2 linked regions of the Mesorhizobium opportunistum WSM2075 genome follow. The protein of the gene in region 1 interacts with the protein of each later gene in a pairwise test. Links are inferred from orthologs where the notes say so. Each region holds a gene or a part of one and is shown in the gene's direction. Other genes may lie near its edges.

Region 1 (8,157 bases):
CGTTCGCAAGCTTCAGGCGCGGCGCGCCGCGACGCCAAGACCGAATTGCAGGAATGGGCGCATCAGGCGGCGAGTGCGGTTCCCGCCTACCAGATCGACAGCCGCGAGGGGCCGGACCACGACCCGCTGTTTACGGTCAGCGTCAGGGTCGGCACGTTTCAGCCGGCAGTCGGCAGCGGCCGTTCCAAGCGCGAGGCGGAGCAGGCGGCCGCGGCTGCCCTTCTGCTGCGCGAAGGTGTATGGAACGCGGCATGACCGATATCGAAACTGCTGAACCCCCTGCCACGCACTCCGGCTTTGTCGCGCTGATCGGCGCGCCCAATGCTGGCAAGTCGACGCTCGTCAACCAGTTGGTCGGCGCCAAGGTGTCGATCGTCACCCACAAGGTGCAGACGACACGTGCCATCGTGCGCGGCATCGCCATGCATGACAATGCGCAGATCGTCTTCGTCGACACGCCCGGCATCTTCAAGCCCAAGCGGCGGCTCGACACGGCAATGGTCACCACCGCCTGGGGCGGCGCCAAGGACGCCGACATCGTCTTGCTGCTGATCGATGCCGAGCGCGGCATCCGGGGCGATGCCGACGCCATCCTCGAGCGGCTGAAGGACGTGCGCCAGCCGATGGCGCTGATCCTCAACAAGGTCGACCGGGTCAAGCACGAGACGCTTCTGGCGCTGTCCGCGGCGGCGAACGAAAAAGTGCCGTTCAAGCGCACCTTCATGGTCTCGGCGCTGACCGGTTCCGGCTGCAAGGACCTGCTCGACTATCTGGCGCAGGCGCTGCCGGCCGGCCCCTGGTACTATCCGGAGGACCAGATTTCGGACCTGCCGATGCGCCAGCTCGCGGCTGAGATCACGCGCGAAAAACTGTATCTGCGGCTGCATCAGGAATTGCCCTATTCCTCCCATATCGAGACCGAGAAATGGGAAGAGAAGCCGGACGGCTCGGTGCGCATCGACCAGACCATCTATGTCGAGCGCGACAGCCAGAAGAAGATCGTGCTCGGCCACAAGGGCGAGACCATCCGCGCCATCGGCCAAGCGGCTCGGATGGAAATCGCGGGCATTCTCGAGCAGAAGGTGCACCTCTTCCTGTTCGTGAAGGTGCGCGAAAACTGGGGCGACGATCCCGAGCGCTACCGCGAGATGGGACTGGAGTTCCCGCACTAAGGTCGAAATCGACACAGCACTCGTCAGCTGGTTGGTCGCCACGCCATATAAGCTGTGAGGTAACGGCACCGGATCTAACGTCGCCGTCCCAGCGCCAGCAATACGCCATTGACAAGATGCTCCGCGTCGACGGCGTTTTCGAACGGGACCACTGTTGTCGCATAGTCGACCGGCGAAAAATCGAAGCCACCGGCATTGATCAACGCCGCCTGGCGTGTTGCCGCCTCCATGTTGCCGAGTTGCGCATAGCAGGCGGCCAGGCGCGTGCGGATCCACGGCGTTGGCCGCGTCGCAAGTTCCAATGCCTCCGCGGCCGGCCGGTATTCGCCCAGCATGTAGAGCGCCAGCGATCGATCGTATTGGTACCAGTGAGGATTGAGCGGGTCGATCCTGATGGCGCGCGCCAGCCAGCTGAGCGCCTCGAGCGGTCGGCCGCGCATCGTCAGAAGATGGCCCATCTGCTCGATGCATTCGGCGTCGCCAGGATTAAGCTCGAGCGCGATCTGCAAATGATGCTCGGCGGCCTGATGGTCGCGCATGCTGAGCCGGACCAGCGACTGAATGCGGTGCGCCGTCGCCTGGTCGGGAGACAGCGCGATACCCCTTTCCGCAAGATCGCGGGCTTTTGCCAGCACGGAACTGCTGGTAGGTCCGAATTCGCTGTTCAGCACATAGGACAGCGCCAAATACGTGTGGGCGAGGCCATAGGAAGGATCCTTCGAGATCGCCGCCTCGAACAGTGCCGCAGCTGCCTTCAGGTCGCTTTGCGCCGGGTCGCGCATCAAGGCGACGCCGCGCAATACCAACTCATAGGAGGCGAGGCTGGTCACCGGCCGCCGCGAGGCGCGCGTCAGTCCGGCATTGCTGACCTTGACCACCAGCCGACCGACGATCTGCTCGACGATGTCCTGCTGGATCGTGAACAGCCCGGCAGCCTCGGCCTGGTAGCGATCGCCCCAGAGCTGCGCTGAATTGGCGGCATCGATCAGACTGACCGCGGCGATGATGCGCTCCGCTTGTCGCCGCACCGAGCCTTCAACGAGATAATCGGCGCCGATTCGCGAGCGGATGGCTGGCCACTCGGCGGGCGAATGGGAGGCGAACGAAAAGCTCGAATTGCGCGCCAGCACTGTCACCGTGCCGAAGCGGGCAAGGCCATTGATGATGTCTTCTGCAAAACCGTCGACAATCTCCTGATTGGCTGGATCCGCGCCGTCGTTGCGAAATCTCAGCACCGCCACGATTGGCTGTGCGCCGGATTCGGGTACTGCTTCCGTCTCCGGCACCAACATGTAGCCGCGTTTCGACACCGTCCGCACCCGTTCCTCGCCCAGCACCTTACGAATTTCGCGCACCGACTGCGTCAGCGAATCCTCGGTGACGAAAACTCCAGGCCAGACCGTATCCATCAGCTCCGATTTCGGCACCACGCGGCCGATGTGGCAGGCAAGGTGGGTCAGCAACGCGTAGGCTTTCGGGCGCAGGAAGGCCGGCTGGTCGGCACGGCTGAGCGTGCCTTTGCCCAGATCGAGCGTAAAACCGCCGAATTGAAAAACCTGACCGGTGGCCGAGACCGCCATCAAAGGCCCGCTCCTGAAGCCATGCCGGCATTGGCCTACGGCGAGCGGGCTGGGTCAAGGGCCAGTGCACTTTCATCGCCAGAAAGACGCAGCGCCTGGCTTCGGGCGCCGCGACAATTGCGTTGGGTTAGACTGTGCCGGCGACGGCAAACCGCGTCTTTGGCCTGCGCACGAAACTTTCCGTGCCATAGTGGGCGACGATGATGACCGCGATGACTGCCCAAATGCCGACACCGAGCCATTGCTGCTGCACGTAGTCCCCGCCCGTGAACACCTGGCCCAGGAAGCGCACGCTGTTCTGGTGGGTGAAGTGCATGATGAAGGCGAGAAGCACGCTGCCGGTATTCTGGTAGAGCCATGTGAAGACCACGGCAGCCAGCAAGACATTGATCGTGCCGTACAGGCTGAGGTCGCCGACCAGCCCAAGCGGAAAGTGCCAGACTGCCCAGATCACGCCGAGGATCAGGCTGCCGGCCAGCGCCGAATGACTGGCGAGCAGACGTGATGTCGCAAAGCCCCGCCAACCGGGCTCCTCTCCGAGCGGGCCGCTGAAGATGGCGTAGAGCGCGATGATCGGCACCATCTCGGAAAACGCCGGAATATTAGCCCAGGCTGGTGCTGCGGCGCCAAATAGCGGATTGATCATGATGGAAGTCAGCTGTGTTGCGAACGGCAGGCCGAAGGCCACTAGGTACCATGTCGGATGCACCCGCCACTTTACCATCGAGGCGAGGATCGCCTTGACTGAAGTCCAACCTCCGGAAAGAGAGGCGACGATGAAGCCGGCGGCCATCGGGCCAAACGTAAACCAGGGAATACTGTCGCCATTCGACAGCCAGAACGGGATGAAGCCCAGCCAGGTCAGGCCAAGCGCCAGTGAAAAGAAGGTGGTCAGCTGGTGCCTTCGCACCATGCTCAGGAGGGAAATCATGTCAGGTCCTCTCGACGGGCAGATTGGTCAGGAGAAGTCGCCGGGCTGCCCGATCGGTCGACCTGCATCTGGAGACGAGCCGAATGTGTCCGGCCGTTGATCGACCGCTCTGGCCGACCTGCCCTTATTGCTTCTTGTGCCGCCAAAAATCCCGAGCAGTTTCTGAAAGATTTCCGATATTTCTGAAGGGCTGGCCTATTTGCTCGGCAGCCGGGGCGGAGCCGATGTGGAGGCCGGCCACGGACTGCTACCGGGCACCGCGTCCCGATTGGCGCCATCTCACAGTCTTGCCGGACGGCCTCCCGACCGTATCGCCGCGGATGCCAGGGCCGTCGGCGTTGCCAAGGGACGAATGTCGCCTGGCGATGCGTCGGGCAAAAAAACAGCTGCGTATTTGTAATTTGGAACAGGTATGGCCTCGCGAGTTCCAGCGTTTTGTAGTGATGCCATGCATATACACCTATTTAGCCGGGAAATTATTCGTGTATATATTGAATATATGACGTTGTTCCAATTGTGCCATTCGCTAAAATGGCAAGTGTTATTTGTGCAACACAGGATTATTCTGTTCACGGAATCGACGTTATTTCCAAAACCGTCATTGAAGGCGGACGATTGATGGGTATGTTCGCCGCGAAAAGGGGACGCGGTGCGAGCCTTTTTCGTTGTGGGGATGAGGCGGGAAAACATATCCGCCAGCCACAAATCCGAAGCCATTTTTAACTTTGACTGGAGAGGTCAGAAAATGAATATCAAGAGCCTTCTTCTCGGCTCAGCCGCGGCACTGGTCGCGGTGTCCGGCGCGCGCGCCGCGGACGCTGTCGTCGTCGCCGAGCCGGAACCGGCCGAATACGTCAAGATCTGCGACGTCTACGGCGCCGGCTACTTCTATATCCCGGGCACCGAGACCTGCCTGCGCATCGGCGGCTATCTCCGCTACGACATGGGCGTCGGCGATTCCGGTACGCTGGATGGCGTCAATAACGTTGCCGATCACATGGACGGCGATAGGCACGACACCTACTATAAGAACATGCGTTTCACGTTGAGGACTTATACCGGCCAGGAAACCGAGCTCGGCACGTTGAAGACTTTTACCGAGACTCGCTTCCAGTTCGGCAACTCCTCCGGCGACTATTCAGGTGACGGCACTGGCTGGCAAGCTGGCAACAAGACCACCACTCTCAACTTCGCCTGGATCCAGCTCGGTGGCCTGCGCGTCGGCAAGGATGAAACGGCATACGACCAGTTCATCGGTTATGCCGGCAACGTCATCCAGGACACGATTATCCCGTATGGCATCAAGGACACCAACGTTGTCCAGTACTACTTCGACGCGGGCAGCGGCTTCACGGGTGTGATCTCGCTCGAAGAAGGCACTGGCGTCAACACGATCGACAGCTATGTTCCGCACGTCGTCGGCGGTTTGAAGTACAAGGCCGATTGGGGTGCGATCACCGGCGTCGTCGCCTATGACAGCAACTACGAGGAAGTCGCCGGCAAGGTCCGTTTGGACGTCAACGTCACCAAGGAACTGTCGCTGTTCGTCATGGGCGGCTATGGCACGACAGACAACAGCGATGTCTGGGCTCCAAGCGGCCGCACCCAATACAAGCCCTGGGGTGGCAACTGGGCTGTCTGGGGTGGCGGCACCTACAAGTTCAACGAGAAGACCGCGTTCAACGTCCAGGCTTCGGCTGATGACGACAAGAACTACGCTCTCGCCGCGAACGTCGCCTACACCATCGTCCCGGGCTTCACGGTCACGACCGAAGTCGACTGGGACCACTACGGCAATTACGGCAATCCCTCCCTCTACGGCAACTGGTCCAAGGCCGACAAGAAGGACAGCGTTGGCGGTATCGTCCGCTTCCAGCGCAATTTCTAATCGATCGACTGACCTTACCAGGCCGCCCGCAGCATTTGCTGCGGGCGGTTTTTTATGTGCTGTTGCAAGAGTCGGTCCCAGCGCAAGCCCATACCTTGATTTCGCCACCCGATCGGTGAAAAGCTCTAGAAATGGAATGGCGCGACGAGGGAATCATTCTCGGCACCCGCAAGCATGGCGAAACCAGCGCCATTCTCGAGGTGATGACGCGCACGCATGGCCGCCATCTCGGTCTCGTTCGCGGCGGCCGTTCGCGCAAACAGCAGCCTGTCCTGCAGCCGGGCAATCGCGTCGATCTCTTGTGGCGGGCACGCCTTGACGAGCATCTCGGCACCTTCCAGGCCGAGCCGATCGAGATGAATGCCGCCCGGCTCATGGACAGCGCCATCGCCGTCTACGGGCTGCAGACCATGGCGGCGCATCTGCGTCTGCTGCCGGAGCGCGACGCCCATGGCGGCCTTTACGAAGCGCTTTCGGTGATGATCGTCCATCTCGACGACGCCGATGCCGCCGGCGAACTGGTGGCACGCTTCGAGCTTCTGATCCTCGATGAACTCGGCTTCGGCCTCGATCTCAGCCGCTGCGCCGCCACCGGCACGCAACAGGACCTCGCCTATGTCTCGCCGAAGTCGGGGCGCGCGGTGTCGCGTGAAGCAGGCTTGCCGTGGCGCGACAAGATGCTGGCGCTGCCGGCGTTTCTGCAGCGCGGTTCCGGCCTGCGCGCGGATCCCGGAGCTGTCGAGGACGCCTTCCGGCTCACCGGCTTCTTCTTCACCCGCCACGTCTATGAGCCGCGCGCCATCGAGCAGCCGGATGCCCGCCTCGGCTTTCTTGCCGCACTGCGCAAGCATCATGCAGCGCGCAAGACCATTGCCGGAGAGAATGCCGCCAGAGAAATCATCACATGAGCGAGGTTGAACTCTATCCGGGCCGCGTCTCGCCGCTCGGCTTGGGCACGATCCCGCACGCCGACATCCTGGAATATACCGGCCTGGAATTGCTGCAGCGCATCGTCGATGGCAAATATCCGGCGCCGCCGATCTCATTTCAGCTGAATTTCACCCTCACCGAAGTCTCGGAAGGGCGCGCTGTTTTTCACGGCATGCCGGGCGAGCGTCACCTCAATCCGCTGGGCAGCGTGCATGGCGGCTGGGCGGCGACGCTTCTCGATTCGGCTTTGGCCTGCGCCGTGCAGACACTGCTCGAAAAGGGCGAGGCCTATACGACCGCGGAATTCAAGGTCAATCTGACACGGCCGATCACGCCCAGGACCGGCGAGGTGGTCTGCGAAGGCAAGGTGGTCCACAAAGGCCGTACGCTTGCCGTTTCGGAAGCGACGCTGAAGGATGCCGGCGGCAAGCTGCTGGCTTTCGGCACCGAGACATGTTCCATATTTCCAGCCGCCAATCTGGCGGCACGTTGAGTTTTCCAGCCGTCCAGTTGCCGCCTAGCCGCCGTATTTGAATGTCAGTGAGACGAAACGTCAGTGAAAACTGGCCTGGTTTGGGGGAACCGCCATGTTTGAGAGCCTGATCGGCCTTGTCGCCATCATCGCCTTGTTCGTCATCATTTCGCGCCAGCAAGGCCGCATCGGCCTGATCGAGCGCGAACTTGGTGCGTTGCGCAGCCTTGTCCTTTCAGGCGCCGTGCCACCAGCGGTCAAGCCGTACGAACTGGCGGCCACCCATGGCAAGGAGGACGCGGCGCCGGTGCCGGCGGCAGCGGCGGATCTAGCTCCAGCAGCAGTGAGCGAGCCGACCGCCGCACCGATGCCCGCTGCAGAAGCGGAAGCTCCGTCCGACGAGATCATGTCCGGGCCATGGACCGCGGGCGAGCCGAAGGCAACGAAGCCCACCGAACCTGCCACAACGCCGAAAGCCGCCCGCCAATCCGATGTCGAAACGGCGCTCGGCACCCGCTGGGCGGTCTGGGTGGGCGGCATCGCGCTGGCGCTGGGCGGGTTGTTCCTGATCCGCTACACCATCGAGGCCGGCATTTTCGGTCCCGGCGTGCGGCTCACCATGGCCGCGGTGCTCGGGCTGGTGCTGGTCGCGGGCGGCGAGTTCATCCGCCGCACCGGCTTCAAGATGCCCGTGCAAGGCGCCGCGGGCGCCTACATTCCGGCAATCCTGACAGCGGCGGGTGCCTTCATCCTGTTCGGCACCGTCTACGCCGCCCATGGCATTTACGGTTTCATCGGGCCGGCGCTCGCCTTCACGTTGCTCGGCGCCATCGGCGTGGCGACCATCGCGGCCGCTCTCGTCCACGGCCAGGCGCTGGCGGGCATCGGTCTTGTCGGCGCCATGGTGACGCCGGTGCTGATCGCCTCGCAGGCGCCCAATCCCTGGGCGCTGTTCGGCTATCTGGCGATCGTGCTTGCCGCCACCGGCGTCATCGCCCGCATGCGCGATTGGAAGCTGCTGATGGCGGCGGCCTTTTTCGGCACCGGCATCTGGACCATCCTCTACATGACCGACGCACCGGGGGCGAACCTCTCCGTCATCCTGTTCATCAATGCGGCCACGCTCGCCGTGCTCGCTTTTGTCTGGCTCGGCCGTCGTGGCGACGAGACCGGACCGGCGAGGG
Region 2 (8,051 bases), 5.4 Mb from region 1 along the record:
CCTCCAGCCGGGCATCCAGCGTGAATCCGGCCTTGAGGCCCGGCAACATCGGCGTTTCCCTTACTTTGCTTTTCTTGGTTTCCTCGAACCATGAACGCTAGAGCGGCTGCATCGGGGCTGCAAGCGAATCTCTTGGGGATGATCTCGATTCGCTTGCGCACTTGCATTTCGTCGCGCAATTGCCGATATGGACAGCGGGAGGTTGGTGGTGGACGATCCACTCGCCAACCGGGTCAGGTCCGGAAGGAAGCAGCCCTAACGAGCCCGGAACGGGTCATTGTTCCAGCCTCCCACCTCATCGGCCCTCCTCGCGACATTGACGACGCATTGCAGCGCGGGCGAGACTATGCGCAGGAATCGGCCGCCTTCGGGCGCAGCCTTTTGGAGCTTTACGGGCGAATGAGCGAAGCGGGAAATGAAAAGGCCGCTGCCTATCGCGTGCTGGCGCGCAAGTACCGTCCCTCGAACTTCTCCGAGCTCGTCGGCCAGGAGCCGATGGTGCGCACCCTCACCAACGCCTTTGCCACCGGCCGCATCGCCCAGGCGTGGATGCTGACAGGCGTGCGCGGTGTCGGCAAGACCACCACTGCGCGCATTCTGGCGCGGGCGCTCAATTACAAGACCGCCACCGTTGATCAGCCCTCGGTCGACCTTGCCGTGCTCGGCGAGCATTGCCAAGCGATCATGGAAGGCCGCCATGTCGACGTCATCGAGATGGACGCCGCCTCGCACACCGGCATCGACGACATAAGGGACATCATCGAACGCGTGCGCTATGCGCCGGTCTCGGCCCGCTACAAGGTCTACATCATCGACGAAGTGCACATGCTGTCGACACAGGCCTTTAACGGCCTTTTGAAGACGCTGGAGGAACCACCTCCGCACGTGAAATTCATCTTCGCCACCACCGAAATCCGCAAAGTTCCGATCACCGTCCTGTCGCGCTGCCAGCGTTTTGACCTGAGGCGCATCGATGCCGGCGCGCTGGTCGCGCATCTCTCCTCGATTGCCGGCAAGGAAGGCATTTCGGTCGACGACGACGCGCTGGCGATGATCGCCCGCGCCGCCGAGGGTTCGGCCCGCGATTCGCTCTCCATCCTCGACCAGGCGATCGCCCATGGCGCCGGCTCCGTCAGCGCCGAAGCGGTACGGGCCATGCTGGGCCTCGCCGATCGCGCCCGCATCGTCGATCTGTTCGAACATGTGATGAAAGGCGATGTGGCGGCGGTCCTGGCCGAATTCCGCGCGCAATACGACACCGGCGCCGATCCGGCCGCCGTGCTGACCGATCTTGCCGAGTTCAACCATCTGGTCACCCGGTTGCGGTTCGTGCCGACCGCCATGGACGACGCCTCGCTGTCGCAGGACGAGCGGCAGCGTGGCGCCGACTTCGCCCGGGCGCTGTCGGTCAGGGTGCTGTCGCGGACATGGCAGATGCTGCTCAAGGGCATTCCCGAGGTGCAGTCCTCCAACCGGCCGGTCAGCGCCGCCGAAATGGTGCTGATCCGGCTGGCCCATGCCGCCGACCTGCCGACACTGGACGAGGCGCTGCGATCGCTCGAGGGCGCTTCTCCGGTTCAAAATGGCGCGCCGCGCCCGAATGGGGTGCCCGCGGGTCCCGGCAATGGCGGCGGCGCCAGCGCGGTCGCGCAGACCCGCATGCCATCCGGGCAGGGCGGCGCACAGACCATGCGGCTGGTCGAGGCCACCCCTGCGCCGGTCGCCTTCGTAGCACCTCCGCCGCCGGCGCCGGAGGCGCAGCCGGTACCGCTGAAATCGCTCGCCGACATCGTTGCGCTTGCCGATGCGCAGCGCGACATCGCCTTCAAGGTGCTGGTCAAGCGCTGCATTCGCCTCGTGCGCATCGAGCCCGGCCGTATCGACGTCAGCCTGACCGACGATGCGCCCAAGATGCTGCTCAACGACCTGACGATGAAATTGCGCGCCTGGACCGGCCGCAACTGGCTCGTCTCGTTGTCGAAGGAAGAGGGCGGACAGACGCTGGCCGAAATGGAATCGACCAGGCGCGAGAACGCTTTCCTCGATGCCAAGAGCGATCCGGCCGTGGCTGCCATATTGGCGCGCTTTCCCGGTGCCAAGATCATCGACGTGCGCATTCCCGACGCGCCGGAAGCGGACGCGGACCAAGCCGAAGTGCCGGTCGAACCGCCGGCGGATGACGACGACGCCTGACAAACCAAGAACCCCGACCAACCAAGAACAAGGATCGGACCATGAAAGATCTTCTCGGCCTGATGGGCAAGGCAAAGGAAATGCAGGCCAAGTTCCAGGCCATGCAGGACGAGATTGCCACGGTCGAAGCCGCCGGCCAGTCCGGCGGCGGCCTGGTAAGCGTCACCCTGACCGGGAAATTCGAGATGAAGTCGCTGAAGATCGATCCGTCGCTGTTCAAGGAGGACGATGTCGAAGTCCTCGAGGACCTGCTGCTCGCCGCGCACAATGACGCCAGGGTCAAGGTCGAGCAGATCATGCAGGAAAAGACCAAGGCGCTGACCGCCGGCCTGCCGATTCCGCCGGGAATGAAACTGCCGTTCTAGGTCCGGCGGCCGCAGCTCCATGACCGATGAGCCGTCCGAAAGACTGATCGAGCAGCGTATCCGCAACAGGATCTACGAGATCCTGGAAATCCTCGCCGATTGCGACGCGGGCGTCGATCTCGTCGGCATCAAGGGCTACTTCTATCTGTTCGAGGACTTCGTCCACCGCCCGTCGATCGAGGCCGGCACGTCGGCGCTTTCCAGGGAGGAGCGCGCGGTCGTGCTGGAGATCGCCGAATTCCTCGAGGCGGCCTCCGAAACAAATCCCGACTTCACCAAGGCCGAATTCATCCACAGCGACTGGCCGGGAAGGATCGCGCCGGCGGCCAGGAACGCTCGTAGGCTCTTCCTCGCACGCGGCCTGTTTTCTGAGAAAGTCGAGGAACTCGAGCCCGGCCAGCCGGCCGTGGCGGCGGCAGGACGATAGAGCGGTTCAGGAAGAGCGTGATTCGGATTTCCCCTTCCGAATTGCGGCGAAACAGAGAGAAAGCGGTCATCGGTTTTGTGAAACGATGGCTCGATCTATCTGAAAAGCCAAGAAATTGTGCTAATTATGCAACAGTACCCTGCTAATAACGTTTTGGCCATCATTTTGCCCGAAAGTGTCTCATTCTTGCCGCAGCCTGGGGGCGGGCATCGAAGTGAAGTGAGAGGGTTACCTGTTGATTGTCACGCGATGGAAGGCGCCGCTGTTGCTCGGCGTCGTTACCTCTCCGCTGTTCTTGGCTGCATGCAGCCAGACCACGTCGCACGGCATGTCCGTTGCCAGCCTGACTGACGCCATCACGCCGAGTTTCCTCAGTTCGCGCGCCTACAGCCACACGCCGAAGGACAGGGAATGCCTGGAAAGGGCGATGTTCTTCGAATCCAACCGCTCGAGCCGCGACGGCATGATCGCCGTCGGCACCGTGGTGATGAACCGGCTGCGCTCCGGCAACCATGGCAGCACCATTTGCCAGGTGGTGGGCGAGCCTGGACAGTTCGCGCCCGGCGTCATGACAAGGCCGATGAATTCGCGCGCAATGCCCGATGTCGAGGAAGCCGCCGACGCCGTGCTCAAGGGCGAGCGCAAGGCCAAGCTCAAGAACACCATGTATTTCCATACCGCCGGCCTGCGCTTCCCCTACAAGAACATGCACTACACCATGGTTGCCGGCGGCAACGCCTTCTACGAGAAACGTGGCCGCAACTGGCAGCCGCTGCCCGATGAGCCGATGGTTGCCTCGGTGGAGACAGAAAAGCCGGCCGTCCCGGTCACGATGGTTGCCTCGGCGGAGCCGGTTCGCTCGGACAGGAAGCTTGTTCGCAACGCCCCGGCACAGCAGCAGGCCCCAACACAACAGGCCCCAACACAACAGGCCTATGTGACTGCGGCAGTCGAACCGGCGCGCCCGTTCAAGATGGCCACTGCCCCTGCCCAGCAGACCTACGTGACCGCGGCCGCGGCACCCTCGGCGAAGTCTGCCCGCGTCGCATCGAAGCCGGTGGCAGTTGCCATGCAGGAGCCGATGGAAGAACCGGATGCCGCCCGTTTCGGCGGAACCTTGAACAAAAAAATCATCAGTTCGGTCCAGGGCGAACCGCAAGAGGCGTCGATGGGATTCCAGTCGACACCCGAGAACACCGACGCCATTGGCGCGATGATCGTCAGCCAGGGCCGGCCGCTCGAAACCAACTGATCCGCGTCGCATGGCAGCATGGGGCGTCATGCGCTGCCGCGGGATGTTCCAAAGCGCTCTGAAAAATCCTAGATCAGAGCGATGTCGAAACGAATCGCCGGTCCCGAGATCGAACGCCTGATCCAACTCCTGGCCAAGGTGCCGGGTCTTGGCCCCCGTTCGGCCAGGCGTGCGGCTCTCCATCTGATCAAGAAGAAGGAGCAGCTCCTGTCGCCACTCGCCGCCGCCATGGGCGAAGCCGCCGACAAGGTGCGCATCTGTTCCACTTGCGGCAATGTCGACACCTCGGATCCTTGCATGATCTGCACCGATCCACGCCGCGACGCCACCACCTTGATCGTCGTCGAGGACGTCTCGGATCTCTGGGCGCTGGAGCGGGCAGCGGCGATGAACGTGCGCTATCATGTGCTCGGCGGCACGCTGTCGCCGCTCGACGGCGTCGGCCCCGACCAGCTCAACATCCGCTCGCTGATCGACCGCGTCGCCGGCGGCGAGGTCAAGGAAATCATCCTTGCCGTCAACGCCACGGTCGAGGGCCAGACCACCGCGCACTACCTCACCGACCAACTGTCCGGCTTCGACATCAAGGTGACGCGCCTTGCGCATGGCGTGCCGGTCGGCGGCGAACTCGACTATCTCGACGAAGGCACGCTGGCGGCTGCACTTAGGTCGCGGACGGCGTTTTGACGGGGGTGGTTCTGAAATGACAGCACCTTACGGCGCCCCCCTCTGTCCTGCCGGACATCTCCCCCACAAGGGGGGAGATCGGCTGTCGTCACGACCTTCACTAATCTCCAACTTTGCAAGAAGAGAGCCGGAGCTGAAGCTGCCGATCTCCCCCCTTGAGGGGGAGATGGCCGGCAGGCCAGAGGGGGGCGCCACAGAGCGTGGACTTCGCCAGTTCTGTCTCGCATTTTTCCTGGCTGCACTTGCCTTCCTCGTCTTTTCCACACCAGCCTCCGCCGCCAAGATCGACGACCAGTTCCGCGCTTGGCTGCAGAACGACCTCTGGCCGCAAGCCAAGGCCCAAGGCATCTCGAAAAGCACCTTCGACGCCGCCTTCGACGGCATCAAACCCAATCTGAAGCTGCCCGACCTTGTCATGCCAGGCGAGAAGCCGAAGACGCCGCAGAAGCAGCATCAGGCCGAATTCGGCTCGCCCGGTGCCTATTTCGCCGAGAAGACCATTGGCGCCGTCACAGCGGGCGGACGCGCGCGCGAAACCGCCAACGCCAAGACGATTGCCGCGATCGAAAAACGCTATGGCGTGCCCGGTGAAATCCTGCTGGCCATCTGGGGCCGCGAGACCGGCTTCGGCGCGGCAAAGATGCCTTACGACGCCTTCGAGGTGCTGGGCACCAAGGCCTTCATGTCGACCAAGAAGGATTTCTTCCGCACCGAGCTTTTGGCCGCGCTCGAAATCGTCGAGCGCGGGCTTGCCCCGGTCGGCGCGATGAAATCGTCCTGGGCAGGCGCACTCGGCCAGCCGCAATTCATGCCGACCTCGTTCCTGAAGCATGCCGTGGATTTTGACGGCGACGGACGCGTCGACATCTGGAACTCGACGCCGGACGTGCTTGCTTCGATCGCCAACTATCTCGTCCACTATGGCTGGGTGAAGGGCCGTGGCTGGGGTTTCGAGGTGACCGTGCCCGAGACGGTCTCCTGTTCGCTGGAAGGCCCCGACCAGGGCAAGAAGATCTCGCAATGGGTAGCGCTGGGCATCAAGCGTGTCGGCGAAAAGCCGTTTCCGGCGAGCGAGTTGAAGGCCGAGGGCTTCCTGCTCATGCCGGCCGGCCGCAGTGGGCCTGCCTTCATCGCCACGCCCAATTTCTACGTGCTGAAGGAATACAACACCAGCGACCTCTACGCGCTGTTCATCGGCCACGGCGCCGACCGTATCGCCCACGGCGACTCCAATTTTTCCGGCGCCTGGGGTCCGGTCGGCGATCTCCACCGCTCCGACATAGCCGCACTGCAGCGGACCCTGGAGGCCAAGGGCTATGACGTCGGCAGCGCCGACGGCCTGCCCGGCTTCAAGACCCGCCGTTCGATCGGCAAATGGCAGGCCAAGAACGGACAGGCCTCGACCTGCTTTCCCGACGCCGGCCTGGTTACCGCGCTGAAATAGCGCCGAAATTGGCAGATTTTTCTCGATACGCGGGCCCGATTGGACTGAATATGCGTCGACTTGCCGCCTGCCATTCTGGTCCAATGAACCGTCGCATTAATGCGCGTTGCTCGCCACGAGGTCGCCGAATATGGTGTTGACCAACTGGACAAAAACCACGACGGTAAGTGGGCAGAGGGCCATGGCCGGCCCCGAAAAGAATACTGCAACCCTGAGCCGGGAACTCAGGTCAACAAAACAGGGAACAATCACCATGATGATGGAAAAGTTTGCTCTACGCTCCCGCATCTTGCTTGCTGGTGCCGCCATGTCCGCGCTGCTTCTGGCCGGCGCGCCGGCAGGTGCGGTCACGCCCGCAGATACGCTGGTCGAAGGTTTCGCGATCGACGACATCATCTCCATGGATCCGGGCGAGGCGTTCGAGCTGTCGACCGCCGAGGTCACCGGCAACACCTACGATCTGCTGGTCCGTCTCGATCTCAGCGACACCTCCAAGGTCAAGCCCGATCTCGCCGAGAGCTGGACCGTTTCGGACGATGGTCTCACCTACACATTCAAGCTCAAGCCCGGCCTGAAGTTCGCCTCCGGCAACCCGATCACCGCGGCCGATGTCGCCTATTCGTTCGAGCGCGCCGTCAAGCTGGACAAGAGCCCGGCCTTCATCATCGACCAGTTCGGCATCAGCGGCGACAACGTCACCGAAAAAGCCAAGGCGGTCGACGACACCACCTTCCAGTTCACCGTCGACAAGGCTTATGCGCCGAGCTTCGTGCTGAACTGCCTCTCGGCAACCGTCGCTTCGGTGGTCGATGCCAAGCTGGTCAAGGAACATGTCGCCGCGGTCACGCCGAGCGCCGACTACAAATGGGACAACGACTTCGGCAATGCCTGGCTGAAGACCGGCTACGCCGGTTCGGGCGCCTACAAGCTGCGTGAATGGCGCGCCAACGAAGCCGTCGTCATGGAGCGCAACGACAATTATTACGGCGAGAAGGCCAAGCTCGCCCGCGTCATCTACCGCAACATGAAAGAAAGCTCGGCCCAGCGCCTGGCGCTCGAAGCCGGCGATATCGACGTCGCTCGCAATCTCGAGCCGAACGACCTCGACGCGATCGCCAAGAACGCCGACCTCACCACAACCAGCGCGCCGAAGGGCACGGTCTACTACATCAGCCTCAACCAGAAGAACCCGAATCTGGCCAAACCAGAGGTTCGCCAGGCCTTCAAATATCTCGTCGACTACGATGCGCTGAGCTCGACCATCCTCAAGGGCATCGGCGAAATCCATCAGACCTTCCTGCCCAAGGGCGTGCTCGGTGAACTGGACGAGAACCCGTTCAAGCTCGACGTCGCCAAGGCCAAGGAGTTGCTGGCCAAGGCAGGCCTGCCCGACGGCTTCAGCGTAACCATGGACGTACGCACCGGCCAGCCGACGACCGGCATGGCGGAATCGATCCAGCAGACGCTCGGCCAGGCCGGCATCAAGCTGGAGATCATCCCCGGCGACGGCAAGCAGACGCTGACCAAGTACCGCGCCCGCAACCACGACATCTATATCGGCCAGTGGGGGCAGGACTATTTCGACCCGAACTCCAACGCCCAGACCTTTGCCTCGAACCCGGACAATTCGGATGCAGGCAAGTCCAAGACATTGGCCTGGCGCAACGCCTGGGACATTCCGGA

Evidence for each region.
Region 2: the proteins of recO (region 1) and recR interact in binary tests that used the Escherichia coli proteins (3 or more experiments, as listed by UniProt). The link is inferred for Mesorhizobium opportunistum WSM2075 from one-to-one orthologs.

The regions. Positions count from the first base shown.
Region 1 is NC_015675.1:5,415,986-5,424,142, reverse strand. Bases 4,715-7,590 are described here. They hold recO (DNA repair protein RecO), read left to right. Parts: upstream 4,715-5,702; coding sequence 5,703-6,479; downstream 6,480-7,590. Other genes in these bases: MESOP_RS26245 (DUF2339 domain-containing protein), read left to right, coding at 7,089-7,590; MESOP_RS26250 (PaaI family thioesterase), read left to right, coding at 6,476-6,994; MESOP_RS26260 (porin), read left to right, coding at 4,715-5,571. Also shown: rnc (ribonuclease III), read left to right, coding at 1-255; GTPase Era, read left to right, coding at 240-1,172; MESOP_RS26270 (winged helix-turn-helix domain-containing tetratricopeptide repeat protein), read right to left, coding at 1,247-2,752; MESOP_RS26265 (CPBP family intramembrane glutamic endopeptidase), read right to left, coding at 2,880-3,683; more of MESOP_RS26260, read left to right, coding at 4,429-4,714; more of MESOP_RS26245, read left to right, coding at 7,591-8,157. UniProt on the Escherichia coli protein: Involved in DNA repair and RecF pathway recombination.
Region 2 is NC_015675.1:56,617-64,667, reverse strand. Bases 3,352-6,121 are described here. They hold recR (recombination mediator RecR), read left to right. Parts: upstream 3,352-4,318; coding sequence 4,319-4,924; downstream 4,925-6,121. Other genes in these bases: MESOP_RS00265 (lytic murein transglycosylase), read left to right, coding at 5,091-6,121; MESOP_RS00275 (cell wall hydrolase), read left to right, coding at 3,352-4,237. Outside these bases: MESOP_RS00295 (HIT family protein), read right to left, coding at 1-49; MESOP_RS00290 (DNA polymerase III subunit gamma/tau), read left to right, coding at 400-2,193; MESOP_RS00285 (YbaB/EbfC family nucleoid-associated protein), read left to right, coding at 2,235-2,558; MESOP_RS00280 (hypothetical protein), read left to right, coding at 2,578-2,985; more of MESOP_RS00275, read left to right, coding at 3,221-3,351; more of MESOP_RS00265, read left to right, coding at 6,122-6,368; MESOP_RS35495 (hypothetical protein), read right to left, coding at 6,465-6,677; MESOP_RS00260 (ABC transporter substrate-binding protein), read left to right, coding at 6,622-8,051. UniProt on the Escherichia coli protein: May play a role in DNA repair. It seems to be involved in an RecBC-independent recombinational process of DNA repair. It may act with RecF and RecO.